One region of the Enterococcus sp. LJL90 genome, then DNA from elsewhere that is predicted to be linked to it. Evidence: predicted binding sites of a transcription regulator. Region 1 holds the regulator's gene; the other holds the start of a gene.
What was found. Region 1 encodes HrcA, which represses chaperone genes, less so after heat shock. Its sites were predicted from a motif close to TTAGCACTCNNNNNNNNNGAGTGCTAA; they were not measured.

Region 2: a site for HrcA is predicted at 3,018-3,044, ahead of AC1Z3S_RS15385 (Hsp20/alpha crystallin family protein). Genes of this name have one in related genera too.

Annotation. Positions count from the first base shown of each region.
Region 1 is NZ_JBXPBQ010000007.1:66,884-74,518, reverse strand. Features, by position in the region: gene AC1Z3S_RS14735 (ABC transporter ATP-binding protein) at 1-550, shown strand, start outside; gene AC1Z3S_RS14730 (aldo/keto reductase family protein) at 701-1,516, opposite strand; gene hemW (radical SAM family heme chaperone HemW) at 1,597-2,760, opposite strand; gene hrcA (heat-inducible transcriptional repressor HrcA) at 2,998-4,032, shown strand; gene grpE (nucleotide exchange factor GrpE) at 4,060-4,602, shown strand; gene dnaK (molecular chaperone DnaK) at 4,657-6,486, shown strand; gene dnaJ (molecular chaperone DnaJ) at 6,740-7,635, shown strand, end outside.
Region 2 is NZ_JBXPBQ010000008.1:14,048-21,682, forward strand. Features, by position in the region: gene AC1Z3S_RS15375 (glycerophosphodiester phosphodiesterase family protein) at 136-1,344, opposite strand; partial or broken gene AC1Z3S_RS15380 (histidine phosphatase family protein) at 1,579-2,105, opposite strand; gene AC1Z3S_RS15385 (Hsp20/alpha crystallin family protein) at 2,493-2,909, opposite strand; gene AC1Z3S_RS15390 (hypothetical protein) at 3,144-3,995, shown strand; gene rbsK (ribokinase) at 4,101-4,997, opposite strand; gene AC1Z3S_RS15400 (HdeD family acid-resistance protein) at 5,093-5,602, opposite strand; gene AC1Z3S_RS15405 (TrkH family potassium uptake protein) at 5,801-7,201, shown strand; gene AC1Z3S_RS15410 (MurT ligase domain-containing protein) at 7,312-7,635, shown strand, end outside.

The DNA.
Region 1 (7,635 bases):
AATCGGTAATGAAAATGTGGCGACCCTAGACTTAGCGGATTGGCGCTCGCAAATTGGCTATGTTTCTCAAGACAGTGCGGTTTTTGCCGGCAGTATTCGCGATAATTTACAATATGGCTTAGACAAGGAATTGCCAGAAGAGGAATTATGGCGGGGCTTAGAGTTAGCCTATGCCGATCAATTTGTCAAAGATTTTCCTGACCAATTGGAAACAGAAATTGGCGAACGGGGCGTTAAATTATCCGGTGGTCAAAAACAACGGATTGCCATCGCCCGAGCCTTTTTGCGAAATCCCAAAATATTGATGTTGGATGAAGCAACTGCCAGTTTAGATTCTCAGTCTGAAGAAAAAGTTCAACGCGCTTTAGATTCCTTGATGGAAGGGCGCACCACTTTAGTAATTGCCCATCGCTTGTCTACCATTGTGGATGCTGACCAAATTTATTTCATTGAAAAAGGCCAAGTCACGGGACATGGCACTCATGCAGAATTAATAGCTAGCCATCCCCTATATAGCACATACGTACAAGAACAAATTGTTAATGCATAAAAAGGTTACAACATAAAGTAAGCAAGAATTTTTCGAGGTAGTCCAGTCAAGGCTGCTTCACTCGTAAATTTGCGGTAAAGAATTGCTAACCGCAAATTTATAAGCGAAGTCGAAAAATTTTTGTCAAACTAATTATGTTGTAACCTTTTTTTAAAATTTATCTAATGTTGCCATATCTTCAGAGGTGATTTCAAAATCGACTTTGGCATTGTCGATAATATATTTTTCGTGGACTGATTTTGGTAATGGTAAGATATTTTTTTCCAGTAGGTAACGGATCGCTAACTGAGGAATACTCTTGTCATACTTATCAGCAATAGCTTGTAATTCTGTATTGCCTAACAAACGGCCAGTGCCAATCGGTGAGTAGCCTTCAACTAAGACATCATTGTCTTGGCAAAAAGCGACCAGCTCGTCATCGGTTCGACCAATGTGATAGATAAATTGATTGGCCATTGGCTTCATCGTGCCGTGGTCAAAAATATTTTGCAAATCATCAATGCTAAAGTTAGAAACGCCGATTGCTTTGACTTTACCATCTGTGTAAGCTTCTTCTAAAGCCCGCCAGACCTCCAAATTTTCTTTTTTAAAATCATTGCCGCCGCTGTCCCGCATCAAGGACCAAGGGCGAGGGGCATGAATCAAAATCAAGTCAATATAACCAAGGTCCAATTCCTTCAAAGAATTATCAATGCTTTTCACAGCTTCTTGATAGGTTTTTAATTCAGCTGGTACTTTAGTAGTGATGTAAACTTCTTCTCTTGGTAGGCCGGATTCTTTCACTGCTTTGCCAACGCTAGCTTCATTGTGGTAAGCCGCCGCTGTATCAATGTGGCGATAACCGTTTGCTAAGGCAATTTTAGAAGCTTCATAGGCTTCCGCTACACTGGATTGCCAAGTGCCTAAAGCCAGTTTCGGAATTAGGTTTCCATTGGCTAAACGAAAATTTTCTGTTAAGACTGTCATATAAATCCCTACTTTCAATTTTAGTTACAAATTAAGTATAAAACTTAGAGTGGGCTATAAGTCAATTGTTTTGATTGTATTTAATCATCTAATAGGAACCGCTCAAAGACATCATTTCCCAAAAACAAGCCTTCCTCGGTTAAAGCCAGATAATCCTCTTGTTGCACTAATAGATTTTCTTGAATTAATTCTTCAATCACCAGTCCATAAACTGAATCTAAAGACACTTGAAATTTTTCAGCAAAATGATCAGGCGAAATACCTTGGCGTTTTCGCAAACCTAAAAACATTTCTTCTTCCATTTGGTTATTGTGGCTCAATTTTTCTTCCTCACGAATCGGTAGCTGATTGTCTCGTAAAGGCGCTAAATAATGCTGAATCGGGCCGTGATTTTTATAGCGGATATTGCCGAGATAACCACTAGCACCTGCCCCCAGACCGAAATAATGTTCGTTGTTCCAATAAACTAAGTTATGCTGGCTTTCCTTGCCGGGAATTGCAAAATTACTGACCTCGTATTGTTGCCGATTGCCACTTGCCATCAGTTCAATCGTTTCAGCAAACATCTGACTTTCAATATCTTGATCTGGTAATTCCAACCGACCTTGCCGCACCCAATTCATAAACATGGTTTTATTTTCTAAAATTAAAGAATACAACGAGTAATGGGGCAAATCCAATTCAATTGCCCGCTGTAAGGTATCACGAAAACTTGCCAAGGTTTGTCCCGGCAGCGCATAAATCAAATCGATGCTGACATTTTCAAAATTTTCCTTTTCTAAAAAGGCCATCGTTTCATAGACATCAGCAGCAGTGTGTTTGCGCCCAATTTTTTTCAGTAATTTATCATCAAAGGTTTGCACACCCATTGATAAACGGTTTACTCCGTAATTTTTCATCACCTGTAATTTTTCTTGAGTTAAATCACCGGGATTAGCTTCAACAGTAAATTCATTTTGATCATTGAAGGGCAGCAGCTCCCGCACGCCGGCTAATAAACGATCCAATTGTTTTGCAGAGAGGGAGGTAGGCGTTCCACCACCAATATAGAGCGTAGCCATTTCTTCAACCGGAAAGCGCGCTTTCGTCAATTGAATTTCTTTTAGTAATGCTTCAATATATTCATCAACTGGCTGGCCTTCTAGAAAAACTTTATTAAAGTCACAGTAATAGCAAATATGCTCGCAAAAAGGAATGTGTAAATAAGCCGAGACCGGTTGTAAAATTTTTTTTGTTTCCATCATTTGGACTCCTCGTGGTTCAATTTCTTTGTAAATAGTATCATACTTTATTTAGACTTAATATAGAAGAAACTTTTCCAATGATAGAAATTATCCGAAAAAAAGTAATTAGCACTCGGATAAAACAAGTGCTAATTTTTGCATCGTTTTCCTTGACTTCTCTGGAGAATATGGTATATTAATACTTGTGTTAGCACTTGATAGTTAAGAGTGCTAAAACAAATGATGAAGGTGATTGAGATGTTAACAGACAGACAAAAAAATATCTTACGGCTCATCATTCAGAATTATACCGAAACTGGATTACCCGTTGGCTCGAAAAAGTTGATGGAGGAGGGCATCTCAGCCAGTTCTGCAACAATTCGCAATGATATGAAGGCGTTGGAGGAACATGGGTTATTACAAAAGACCCATTCATCTTCAGGAAGAATTCCTTCCTTAGCTGGTTATCGTTATTATGTGGATTATTTGTTGGAACCGACTCAAATTGCCAACAATGATGTCTTGAAAATTCGTCAATCCTTTAAAAAGGAATTTCACGAAATCAATGAAATCATTGAAGGCTCTGCTGAGGTTCTAGCCCAATTGACCAGCTACACGGCATTTTCTTTAGGTCCTGAAGTCAAGGAAAGGAAATTGACCGGTTTTCGGATTGTCCCTTTAAATGATCGCCAAGTCATTGCTTTGATTGTGACGGACAAAGGCAATGTCGAAAACCAAATTTTCAAAATTCCTGAAGGAGTTACCGGTGAGGATTTAGAAAAAATTGTTCGAATTATCAATGATAAATTAGTCGGCGAACCTTTGTTGACAGTTTACCATCGGTTGCGGACAGAAATTCCGATGATTCTTCACAAGTATTTCCAAACGACGGACGGATTGGTCAGTTTATTTAATAGTATGCTGGGCCAAGCCTTTGAAGAAAAAGTTTACGTGAGCGGTCGAATGAATTTGTTAGATTTTAATCCTAGTCAAGATTTGACAGAATTTAAATCAGCCTATTCATTTATGAAGGATTCGGATGAATTGAGTCAGCTCTTTGTACCAGCAGAGGGTGGGATTTCAATAAAAATTGGTTCTGAAATCGGGAATAATTTATTAGACAATCTAAGTCTGATTCAAGCGACCTATGATATTCAAGGTCACGGTCGGGGCATGATTGCATTATTAGGACCGACGAGCATGCCTTATTCGAAAATGTTCGGCTTAGTGGATGTCTTCCGCCAAGAACTTGCCGATCGTTTGGAGGATTACTACCGGGAGTTAGACGGTTAACCAATGAATAGAAGGGAAGTTTATACGATGGCAGAAAAAGACGAAGAATTAAAAGAGCAACCTGAAAATCTTGAAGAAGCGGATGCCAATCAAGAATTAGTCGAAGAAGTCGAAGTTTTAACAGAGCTGGAAAAATTAAATGCTGATCTTTCTGATATGGAGGATAAGTTTTTAAGAGCTCGGGCGGAAATCGCCAATATCACCAACCGCAATCGCAGCGAAAGAGAAACGATGCAAAAATATCGTTCCCAAGACTTAGCTAAAAAAGTCTTGCCATCTCTAGATAATTTAGAGCGGGCTTTGGCAATTGAAGTGGATGATGAACAGGGTGCCAGTTTGAAAAAAGGCATTATGATGGTTTTGGAAAGTTTACAAGTTGCGTTGAAAGAAGAAGGCATCGAAGAAATTTCTGCAATGGGAGAAACCTTTGATCCTAATTTACATCAAGCTGTCCAAACGATTCCAGCCAATGATGACGCTCCAAGCGAAACGGTTGTTGAAGTTTTGCAAAAGGGCTATAAATTACATGACCGCGTATTAAGACCAGCGATGGTTATCGTGGCTCAATAAAAAAGCTATTCTAAAAATAAAAGATAAAAAAGTTACAGTGAGGAGAAATTAATTATGAGTAAAATTATCGGTATTGACTTAGGTACAACAAACTCAGCAGTTGCAGTTCTTGAAGGCGGCGAAGCAAAAATTATCGCCAACCCAGAAGGCAACCGTACAACACCATCTGTTGTTTCATTTAAAAATGGTGAAATTCAAGTGGGTGAAGTAGCAAAACGTCAAGCAGTGACTAATCCCAACACAATTGCTTCTATCAAACGCCATATGGGCGAAGCTGGCTACAAGGTCGAAGCAGAAGGCAAATCTTATACACCACAAGAAATTTCAGCAATGATTTTACAATATATCAAAGGTTTTGCTGAAGATTACTTAGGGGAAAAAGTAGAAAAAGCTGTTATTACAGTTCCTGCATACTTCAACGATGCCCAACGTCAAGCAACGAAAGATGCTGGTAAAATTGCCGGTTTAGAAGTTGAACGGATTGTCAATGAACCAACAGCAGCTGCTTTAGCTTATGGTTTAGATAAAACAGATAAAGATGAAAAAATCTTAGTCTTTGACCTTGGTGGCGGTACCTTTGACGTTTCCATCCTTGAATTAGGCGATGGCGTCTTTGATGTATTATCAACTGCCGGCGATAACCATCTTGGTGGGGATGACTTTGATAACAAAATTATCGACCACATGGTTGCAGAATTCAAAAAAGAAAACGGTATTGACTTAGGCAAAGATAAAATGGCTTTACAACGGTTAAAAGACGCTGCTGAAAAAGCTAAAAAAGATTTATCTGGTGTGACTAGCACACAAATCAGCTTGCCATTTATCACAGCTGGCGACGCTGGACCTTTGCACTTGGAAATGACGTTAACCCGCGCAAAATTTGATGAACTAACTTTAGATTTAGTTGAAAGAACCAAAGTTCCAGTACGCCAAGCTTTAAAAGATGCTGGCTTGTCTCAATCTGAAATTGATGAAGTAATTTTAGTCGGTGGTTCAACTCGGATTCCAGCAGTGGTTGAAGCAGTTCGCAAAGAAACGAATAAAGAACCAAATAAATCAGTGAACCCTGATGAAGTAGTTGCAATGGGGGCTGCCATTCAAGGTGGTGTCATCACTGGTGATGTGAAAGATGTCGTTTTACTAGACGTAACCCCATTATCATTAGGTATTGAAACTATGGGTGGCGTCTTCACAAAATTAATTGACAGAAATACAACGATTCCAACAAGTAAATCACAAGTCTTCTCAACAGCGGCTGACAACCAACCAGCAGTTGATATTCATGTCCTGCAAGGTGAACGGCCAATGGCAGCAGACAACAAAACTTTAGGACGCTTCCAATTAACGGATATTCCACCAGCACCTCGTGGTATTCCACAAATCGAAGTTTCATTTGATATCGATAAAAATGGTATCGTAAATGTTTCTGCGAAGGACTTAGGCACGCAAAAAGAACAAACAATCACGATTAAATCTTCTTCGGGCTTATCTGATGATGAAATCGAACGGATGGTTAAAGATGCTGAAGCAAATGCTGATGCTGATAAAGCCCGTAAAGAAGAAGTTGATTTACGTAACGATGTCGATGCTTTGTTATTCACAGTCGATAAAACATTGAAGGAGCTTGAAGGCAAAGTCGATGCTGACGAAGTCAAAAAAGCGGAAGATGCCCGTGATGAATTGAAAGCAGCCGTTGAAGCGAACAACATTGAAGAAATGAAGACTAAACGGGACGCGCTAAACGAAATCGTGCAAAACCTATCAGTAAAACTTTATGAACAAGCAGCACAACAACAAGCAGAAGCTGACCCAGAAGCAGCTCAAGGCGGCGCTGATGATGTTGTCGATGCAGATTTTGAAGAAGTTGACGGTGACAATAAATAATGTTTAACCAGCAGCTAGTCTGCTAAGTTGTTTGAAAAGCCAAAGCTTCTGCTTTGGCTTTTTGATTGGTATTCGTCTATTTAAGAGCCACCAATATTTTTAGGAGAATGCTGTGAAACTGTTCAGATTCTCTAATAAATATGGTATGATAATTTGGATTCGTAAGACGGATTTAATTGAGACAATCAGGAAAAATAATGAGTGAAGCGTAAATCAAGGATTTGTAAGCAGATTTACGTCAAGGAGGAAGCCGATGGCAACGAAAAGAGATTATTATGAAGTGCTCGGACTGACCAAAGGGGCAACAGATGATGAGATCAAAAAAGCCTACCGAAAACTTTCTAAACAATACCATCCCGACATTAATAAAGAAGCGGATGCTGAAGACAAATTTAAAGAAATTTCTGAAGCCTATGAAATTTTAAGCGATCCTCAGAAAAAAGCAGCCTATGATCAATACGGTCACGCAGGAACTGATCCAAATTATGGCGGCGGCGCTGGCGGTTTCGGTGGCTTTGGCGGTTTCGGCGGCGGTGGCGGCAGCTACAGCAGTGGCGGCTTCGGCGGTTTTGAAGATATTTTTGATTCATTCTTTGGCGGCGGTGGTCGCAGCGTTGATCCCAATGCCCCAAGACAAGGAGCGGATTTACAATACACGGTTGATTTAGCTTTTGAAGATGCGATTTTTGGGACTGAAAAAGAAATCAAATACAATCGTGAAGAAGTGTGTCACACCTGTAACGGAAATGGTGCTAAGCCAGGTACGCAACCTGTGACTTGTCATAAGTGTCATGGTTCCGGTTCAATTAATGTTGAACGCCAAACACCACTAGGCCGGGTCATGAGTCGTCAAACCTGTGATGTCTGCCACGGAACTGGTAAAGAAATTAAAGAACCATGCCCAACTTGTCATGGTTCCGGTCATGAAAAACAAGCCCATTCCGTTAAAGTGAACGTACCTGCCGGTGTAGAAGACGGACAACAAATGCGCCTGCAAAACCAAGGGGAAGCCGGTAGCAATGGCGGACCTTATGGTGATTTATATGTGGTCTTCCGTGTCGAAGAAAGTGATATTTTCGATCGAGACGGCGGCGAAATTTTCTATGATTTGCCTTTGAGCTTTGTTCAAGCAGCCCTAGGAGATGAAGT
Region 2 (7,635 bases), on a different contig from region 1:
AAACAAGTGGATTAAGGGCAATTTGGTTATTTTCATAAATTATCTACTTTGATAAGCGTTGCTTGAGAGACTAGCAGTAATCAATTCTTAGCGAAAAAAATCTTATTGATAGACAATGAAAATTTTTTCAAAATTTTAGCGAGGCGCTTGATCGGTGGTCACATAGTCCACCCGCATGTCCTGCATATCTGAAAATTGGTTTTCTGGAACGGTCCACGTTCCGACAGTCAAACCGGCATCGCGTGCCTTTCTAACAGCGGTACTGGTTACTTGCGGGTAATAAGAATCAATCCCCGGCTGATTGCCTAGTTTTAGCGACGCGTCAATTGCCTCCTGATTAATTTCATAAACTAAATACAGATAAGCAAAATCTGGATTAATCTGACTGGCCAATTGCAGTTGTTCATAGTTGAAGGAAATTATTTTTGCCTTGTCACTTGAAAAGCCGTACTTCGCCAGCGCCTCAAATACTTTTTGCAAATCTTCCGTCGTCGCTGTTGCATCTTTTAATTCAAGAAATGGTACTTTATTGGCGACCATGCAGATGGCTAAATAATCTTCTAACGTTGGAATTTTCAATTCTGCAGCGGCATAGCTTCCCACATTAGTTCCTTGGTCAATTTTAAAATTGCTCAATTCAGCCAAGGTATAATCGCTAACTGCGCCAGTGCCATTGGTCATGCGATCAATGGTATCATCGTGCATCAAAACCCATTGACGATCTTTCGTCAATTTTAAATCCGTTTCAACGGCATACGCATTAGCTTGTCGAAAAGCTGGCAGGGAATTTTCTGGAGCGCTATAAGTATTGCCCCGATGATTGACATAATCAACCTGATAACTCTCCTCCTTAACACCGTACCAGCCGATTCCTTCATCCCGCCAACCTCTATTTATCAAATCTTGTTGTTCAGTCCAAGTCACCGCATAGTTATGACTACCGGTATTAACATTTGGATTAAAAGCTCGGTACAAAGGTACACTACGATTCGGATCTGAATACCAGCCAATGCCTTCATCTCGCCAGCCGATTTTCACCAGATTATCCCGTTCCGAAGCACTTAAAGTATAATGGTGATCGCCATTATTGGGATTATACAAACGATAAACCGGATTACCTGTAACCGGCGCATACCAACCGATTCCCTCATAATTCCAGCCGACACTTTGTAAATTGTTCCGTTCTAAACGATTTTCCGTATAAAAATGCTCCCCGGAATGGGGATTGTACATACGATACATCGGTGTACTATCCGTTGCCGCCGCTTCCCCTGATGCCGGATTAAAAAAACTAATTCCTAAAAAGACTGTGACTGCCAACATAAATTTCCCGAAATTTTTCACTCTTCCACCTGTTTTTCCCCAAACGTAAAACTTTGACATTTTATTTTTAGATTAATAGTCATATTTTACTATCAATTCCCATTAAATATCAACAGATATGTGCCTAAACGAAAGTTAGTTCCCTTGAAATGCTGACTTTTGAAGAGAAATTTAAAATTTAGTTTTGATATATTCTTTTTGCTAGAGTAGAGTAAATTTCTCCTCAAGAGTAATTTTTGGTAAGTGAGAACGTTATTAATCAAAATCGCCAATAAAATTTCCCAGTGATTCACCTCTAAAAGACAAAGGATAACTATTTTTGATTTTTAATGTCAAAGTTTGTTCCTCATCCAAATTTAGTAACAATTTTATCATCAGGCGGATTGCAACATAATGGGAGAAAATCGCTACTTTGTTAGTTGCCGAGTCTTTTGTCAGTTCTTTTAAAAATTCCCCGACCCGCTTTTCAACATCAGCATAATTTTCTCCGCCTGGCGTTCTATCGGCAAAACTATGACCAAGTGATTACTTCTGCAAAAAATCTTGCCCATGCAGCAAATCCTTGGTGTTTTTCCCATCAAGAATTCCCAATGATCGCTCCTTTAGCCGCTCATCTAGAATAATGTCCTGCCGGCCTGTTGCCAATCTGGCGGTCTCATAAGCTCGGCTGAGGGGGAAGCATATACTTGATTAACTCCTGAAAAAATTGCTAATTTACTGAGTTCATATGCCTGCTGGCGGCCCTTTTCTGTCAGGGGAACATCGCTTTGACCTGAAAAAATCGGCCAGTCTCAGCCGACCGATTGGCTTGATTAAAAAGTGATTCTCCATGACGAATTAAAATGATTTCCATTGTCTGCCTCGCTTCTTCGTTAAGTTTATTTCGATGCCTAATCTAGGCTTTTCTCTCCATTTATTCTCATCCAGTTTCAACATTTTTGCAGACCTAGTCAGTTTGCAACTATCGCTGTTATACCACTTATGCTTATTTTGTTGAAGCTTGCCAAATAATTATACCACTCAATAAAATTCAAAAAAAATATGATAATTATTTTGCTGGCATAAACTCTCTGTAGACATCTGAAATCTTCCCTACTTATCAGATTGGCTAGAAACAAAAAAAAGCCACAGAACCCAGAAAATATCTAGGTTCTATGGCTTAAAACTTTTTAATTAATTTCAATCCGTTTACGGTCTTTATCATTAGTTGCTGCTTTAGCTAATTCTAAATGCAGAACGCCGTCTTTAAAGTTAGCAGTTATTTTATCTTCGTCGATACCCTTTAACATAAATTGCCGACGGAAGGATTGGCTACTGCGTTCACGTCTTAGGAAATTGCCTTCTTCATCTTTATCTTCAACTGTGTTATCTCGCTTGGCATCAATGGTTAAAATATTATCATCGTAAACAACAATCAAATTTCCCTTGTCAAAGCCGGGTAAATCTGCCTTAACTTCATAGGCAGTTTCAGTTTCTTTAATATCGACTTTGAATTCATTTGCTCTAAAATTACTTGGGAAAAAATTATCGAAAAAATTATCTCCCGTTGACATCCAGTTATTGTTTCTTGTTGTTAAGTTTGCCATAGTCTCCATCTTCTTTCTCTAAAATTATTTAGAACCTTAAAAATCTGGCATAATTTTCAAGGGGAAAGTTATCTTTGACCTTTCCTGATGTTTATATTCTACTGCCGATTAGCACTCTTGTCAAGAGAGTGCTAACTCAAAACTAAAAAATTTTTAATCCGCAAACATGACAAGGAAATTGAAAAGAGGTTTAATAGAAAGTAACTGATACAGTTAACTCAAGGAGGATTTACAATGGACTTTTTAACAAATAATTTATTGCATGAACTAAAAGTGAATTTATACGAAGCTTACACTGAAATTTTAGGGGCCAATGATTTAACCATTTTTATTACCAAGCCAGTTGCTGCTGATGCTAAAAATATGGGCTTTTCTTTTCAAAGCGAACATGATTCTGGTTTTCTTTTCTTTTTAAATGCTGGAAAAGTTGTGGCCTTGTCCACCACGAATGCCTTTGAAGATCCAGATGTCCCCTTTGACCAATTCATTTATTTGGATTTCCCTTTAGAAACAGAAAAGGATTATTACAGCACTTATTTAAATAATGTGCTGCATACTGCTGGCCAGCCCTATGCTGCGAAATTGAAAAAGACAGCTCTGCCGGAAAATATCGAAAAAATTATTATCCCCGCTTTTGCAGACAGCTTTTTGATTTTGGAACGCTTTGGCTATCCTCTGACCCGTCCACAAGCCGCTGAGGAAAAGACCAGCAAAGCAAAGGGTGGTAAGCCCCGCCATAAATGGACGAAGGAAGTTAGTGAAATTGAATTTTCTGTTGACCGACCAGATGCACAAGCAAAAGTTTTCTGGATTAAACGCAATGAAATGCTGATTAAAGCCGGTGCTAAAATGCTGCCACAAGCGCCATTAAATAAAGATGGTTCGTTGGGCTTTTCCGCTCGGTTTGGCGAGCAGTTACGGCAAGAACATCAGCACCAGTTTCAAGATTTTACAACAACTGAAGATATTGTTTTAAAAAGTGTCAATGAAGTCGGCCTCTTTTTATATTTCGGCGGCACCAATAGCTGGTTAGAATTACTCGATGAAAACGGCAAGAGCATCAATGAATGGACCGTTGTAAACTAATTTTTCTGCCGATTATCTCCACAAAAAAACTGCCAATTTTGGGATTAAGCTAGTTTAGCTACAATCCGAATCGGCAGTTTTTTGTGCCTTAAATGTCACTTTCCCTTAAAACTTAAAAGTAAAATCAGCAGAAGTTTTTAAATCTGCAAGGGTCGGCATCCCACCTTGGGCTCCAAATCCTTGAACCGAAAAACTGGCAGCTAAATTGCCCAAACGAATTGCTTCAGCAATCGGCAAGCCTTGCAAGATTCCCACGGCAAAGGCTCCATTAAAGGTATCGCCGGCCCCTGTTGTGTCGACAGCTTCTGTCGCAAAAGCTGGCACTGTAATTTCTTCTGCCCCATCAAAAAAGATTGCGCCTTTTTGCCCCAGTGTGACAATCAATTGGTTGGGAAATTGTCGTAAACTTTCTGACAAACTTTTTTTTGGAAATAATTGCTGCACTTCTTGCTCGTTCGGTGTAAAGTAAGTCGTTTTTGCTAAAGCCGCAGCAGAAATCTCTCGAGCGGGTGCAGGATTATACAGTAAAGGGATTGCCTTTTCTGCACAAAAATCAATCACCCAAAGATTACTTTCTTGGGGAATTTCATTTTGCAAGATAACAAAATCAGCTGTGCTGAGCACCGAACTGTATTGTTTCAAATAGGCTACCGTCAATAAATTATTGGCAGCTGGCACGACGATAATTCGGTTATCCCCTTCATAAAGGGTGATATGCGCTGAACCAGAAGACTGCTGGGCTGTTTGCTTAAAATATTGGACATCCACTTGATTGGCCTGCAGATTTTCAGTGATTTTTTCTCCAAAGGAATCTGCGCCGACACTACCAATCATAGTAACATTTGCCCCCAGACGACTGGCGGCCACCGCTTGATTAGCTCCCTTACCGCCAAAGCGCGTAGCAAAAGTTTCTCCAAAAACTGTTTCACCGCTTGCTGGCAATTGTTTGGTGGTGACGATAAAATCCGTTGAGGAACTGCCGATGACTAAAATAGTTTTCATAAAACCGCTCCTTATCTAATTCAAATCTATTTTAAAATAAAAAAACCTTCAACAAGGATTGTAACATCCCTGCTGAAGATTTGCGCTGTTATCGATTAAAAGGCCGCCACTAGATAAGTAATGCCGGTAATCATAAAGTAAATTCCGACTAAAAAGGCTAACGTCAAGGCAGCTGATAGCGGATTAAAGAGTAAGATAAAGCCTAAAATAATTCCCAAGATGTTGACAATTACCATAAACCAGTAGTAGCCAGTGCTGACTTCTTTAAAGGCACTGGAAATCATCAATTCACCGATGGAATCAATAATAAACCAAATAGCGAAAATAATTGGCAAGGCTAATACGCCAGCTGACATGTTGAACAAGAGGAAGATTCCTAAAATAATATCGATAATCCCCATCACTAATACGAAAGTTCCTTTGCCGCCAGTAGTATTTTGCAGCGGCCGGCGAATCGCAATTTCAAAAATCCCCTTCAAGATTGCCATCACCGCAAAAAAGACCACTAAAGCCACTAAATTACTAGCGGGATCTCTAAAGGAAATAATGGAGATGAAGATAAATAATAATCCCAAAATGAAATAACCTAAATTAAATTTTCTCATGTTTCTCGAACTCCTTTTTATTTTTTTAATCATATTAAGAAAAATTCTTATAATGAAATTCTTCTTATCACAATTAAATACTAGCGCATTTCGACATTTTTTTGAAACAATTCGACTTATTTCGTTGCTACGCTGTTCCGCTAAATTTTTTTATTAAATCTGTTATACTGGTGACAAGAACCTGCAAGGAGTTTAAAGATGAGTGTAACGACTTTTATTCGCAAAAAACAACGGGCTTTAAAGCTTTTTTCTGCCAAACATTTTACCTCCATCCAAATAATTGTGATGTATTATGTGGTGATGACCTTGTTATCCCTGCTCTTATTTTACTTGCCGATTTTTCGAGAACCGGACAGTCACCAGCCCTTTATTGACATGTTTTTCATGGCTGTCAGCACTGTCAGCGTGACCGGTTTGACCACCTTTAATATTAACGATGTTTTCAATCAAAATGGTGTAGTCCTCTTAGAAATCCTTTTTCAAATCGGTGGGCTAGGAATTATGATGATCTCGACGTTTTTCTTTATCGTCTCCAAACGCCGAATATCCTTAAAACAACGGCAGCTGATTATGACCGATATGAACCAAACCAAGCTTAGCGGCATTGTCCGTCTGATTCGTATCACCTTTGGGATTATTGTATTTTTCCAAGTTATTTTTGGTGTCATTTTTTCGTTGTATTTCTACTTTAGAGGCTATTACCGAAATTTTTGGGATGCAGTCTTCTATGGCTTTTACCAAGCCATCTCAGCAGTCACCAACTCCGGCTTTGATGTCACAGGGGAATCGATTACTCCCTTTGCCCACGATTATTTCTTTTTAAGTATTATTATGTTTTTAATTTTTATCGGTGGCATTGGCTTTCCTGTTCTTATGGAGTTTCGCGAGTGGCTGGCTTATAAAAAGCAGCCGACACCGATTCCTTTTCGTTTTTCTTTGTTCACCAAATTAGCCGTTCTGGCCTTTTTTGTCTTATTTATTGCCGGCACCATTGCGATTTTCTTATTGGAAAAAGACCATTTCTTCTTAGACAAGGGGCCCATAGAGCAATGGATGACTTCGATGTTTTATTCGATGACCACCCGTAATGCCGGCCTGCAAATTAATCCTTTAAGTGATTTTCAAGTGACCACCTTGATTTTCTTTTCACTTTTGATGTTTGTCGGCTGTTCGCCTAGTTCTGTCGGCGGTGGTATTCGAACCACGACGGTCGCCATCTTAGGACTGTACATCATCTCTTTTCTACGGGGAGAAAAAAATGTCAATGCCTTTGGCCGCCAAATTCCCGATGACGATGTCCGCAAATCAATGGTCGTCTTTATGCTTTCTTTGGGTATGTGCTTTGGTTGCGTCTTGTTTTTAACCGCCACCGAAGAACAATCGTTAATCGCCATCATTGTTGAGGTTGCCTCCGCTTTTGGAACGACCGGTCTTTCAATGGGCATCACCGCAGAATTAAGCATGACGGGAAAATTAGTCATCGCGCTTTTGATGTTTATCGGTCGAATCGGCATGCTCTATACCCTGCTGTTATTTATCCCGAAGGAACGCCGAGACAGTGGCTACAAATATCCTCAAGAAAAAATCATTATCGGCTAAGCCGGTCATGATTTTTTGCTTTTTCTTAAGCTAGAGAAAGAGCATTTAAGTTTTTGAAATGAATGTGGTAAGATAAGTTGAATTTATGAAAGTTTGATGGAGGGAACACTATGAGTTTACGCAGTCAGCTGGCAATCGCTGCTGGAAAGTCCTCGCAATGGGTTTTAAAAACTTTTTTCAAGGGCGGGTCCAGCTTTCCGGGAAAATTAGCTTTGACGATTGACCCTGATGTTTTGAATAGTTTATCAAAGGATTATCAAGTTGTGGTAATCACCGGCACCAATGGTAAAACTTTAACCACTGCCTTGACTGTAAATATTTTGAAGCAGCAATTTCCTGAGGTTTTAACCAATCCTACCGGCGCCAACATGGCCCAAGGAATTGTCTCCACCTTCTTAAATGCAAAAAAGCAAAAGGGTGAAAAATTCGCCGTT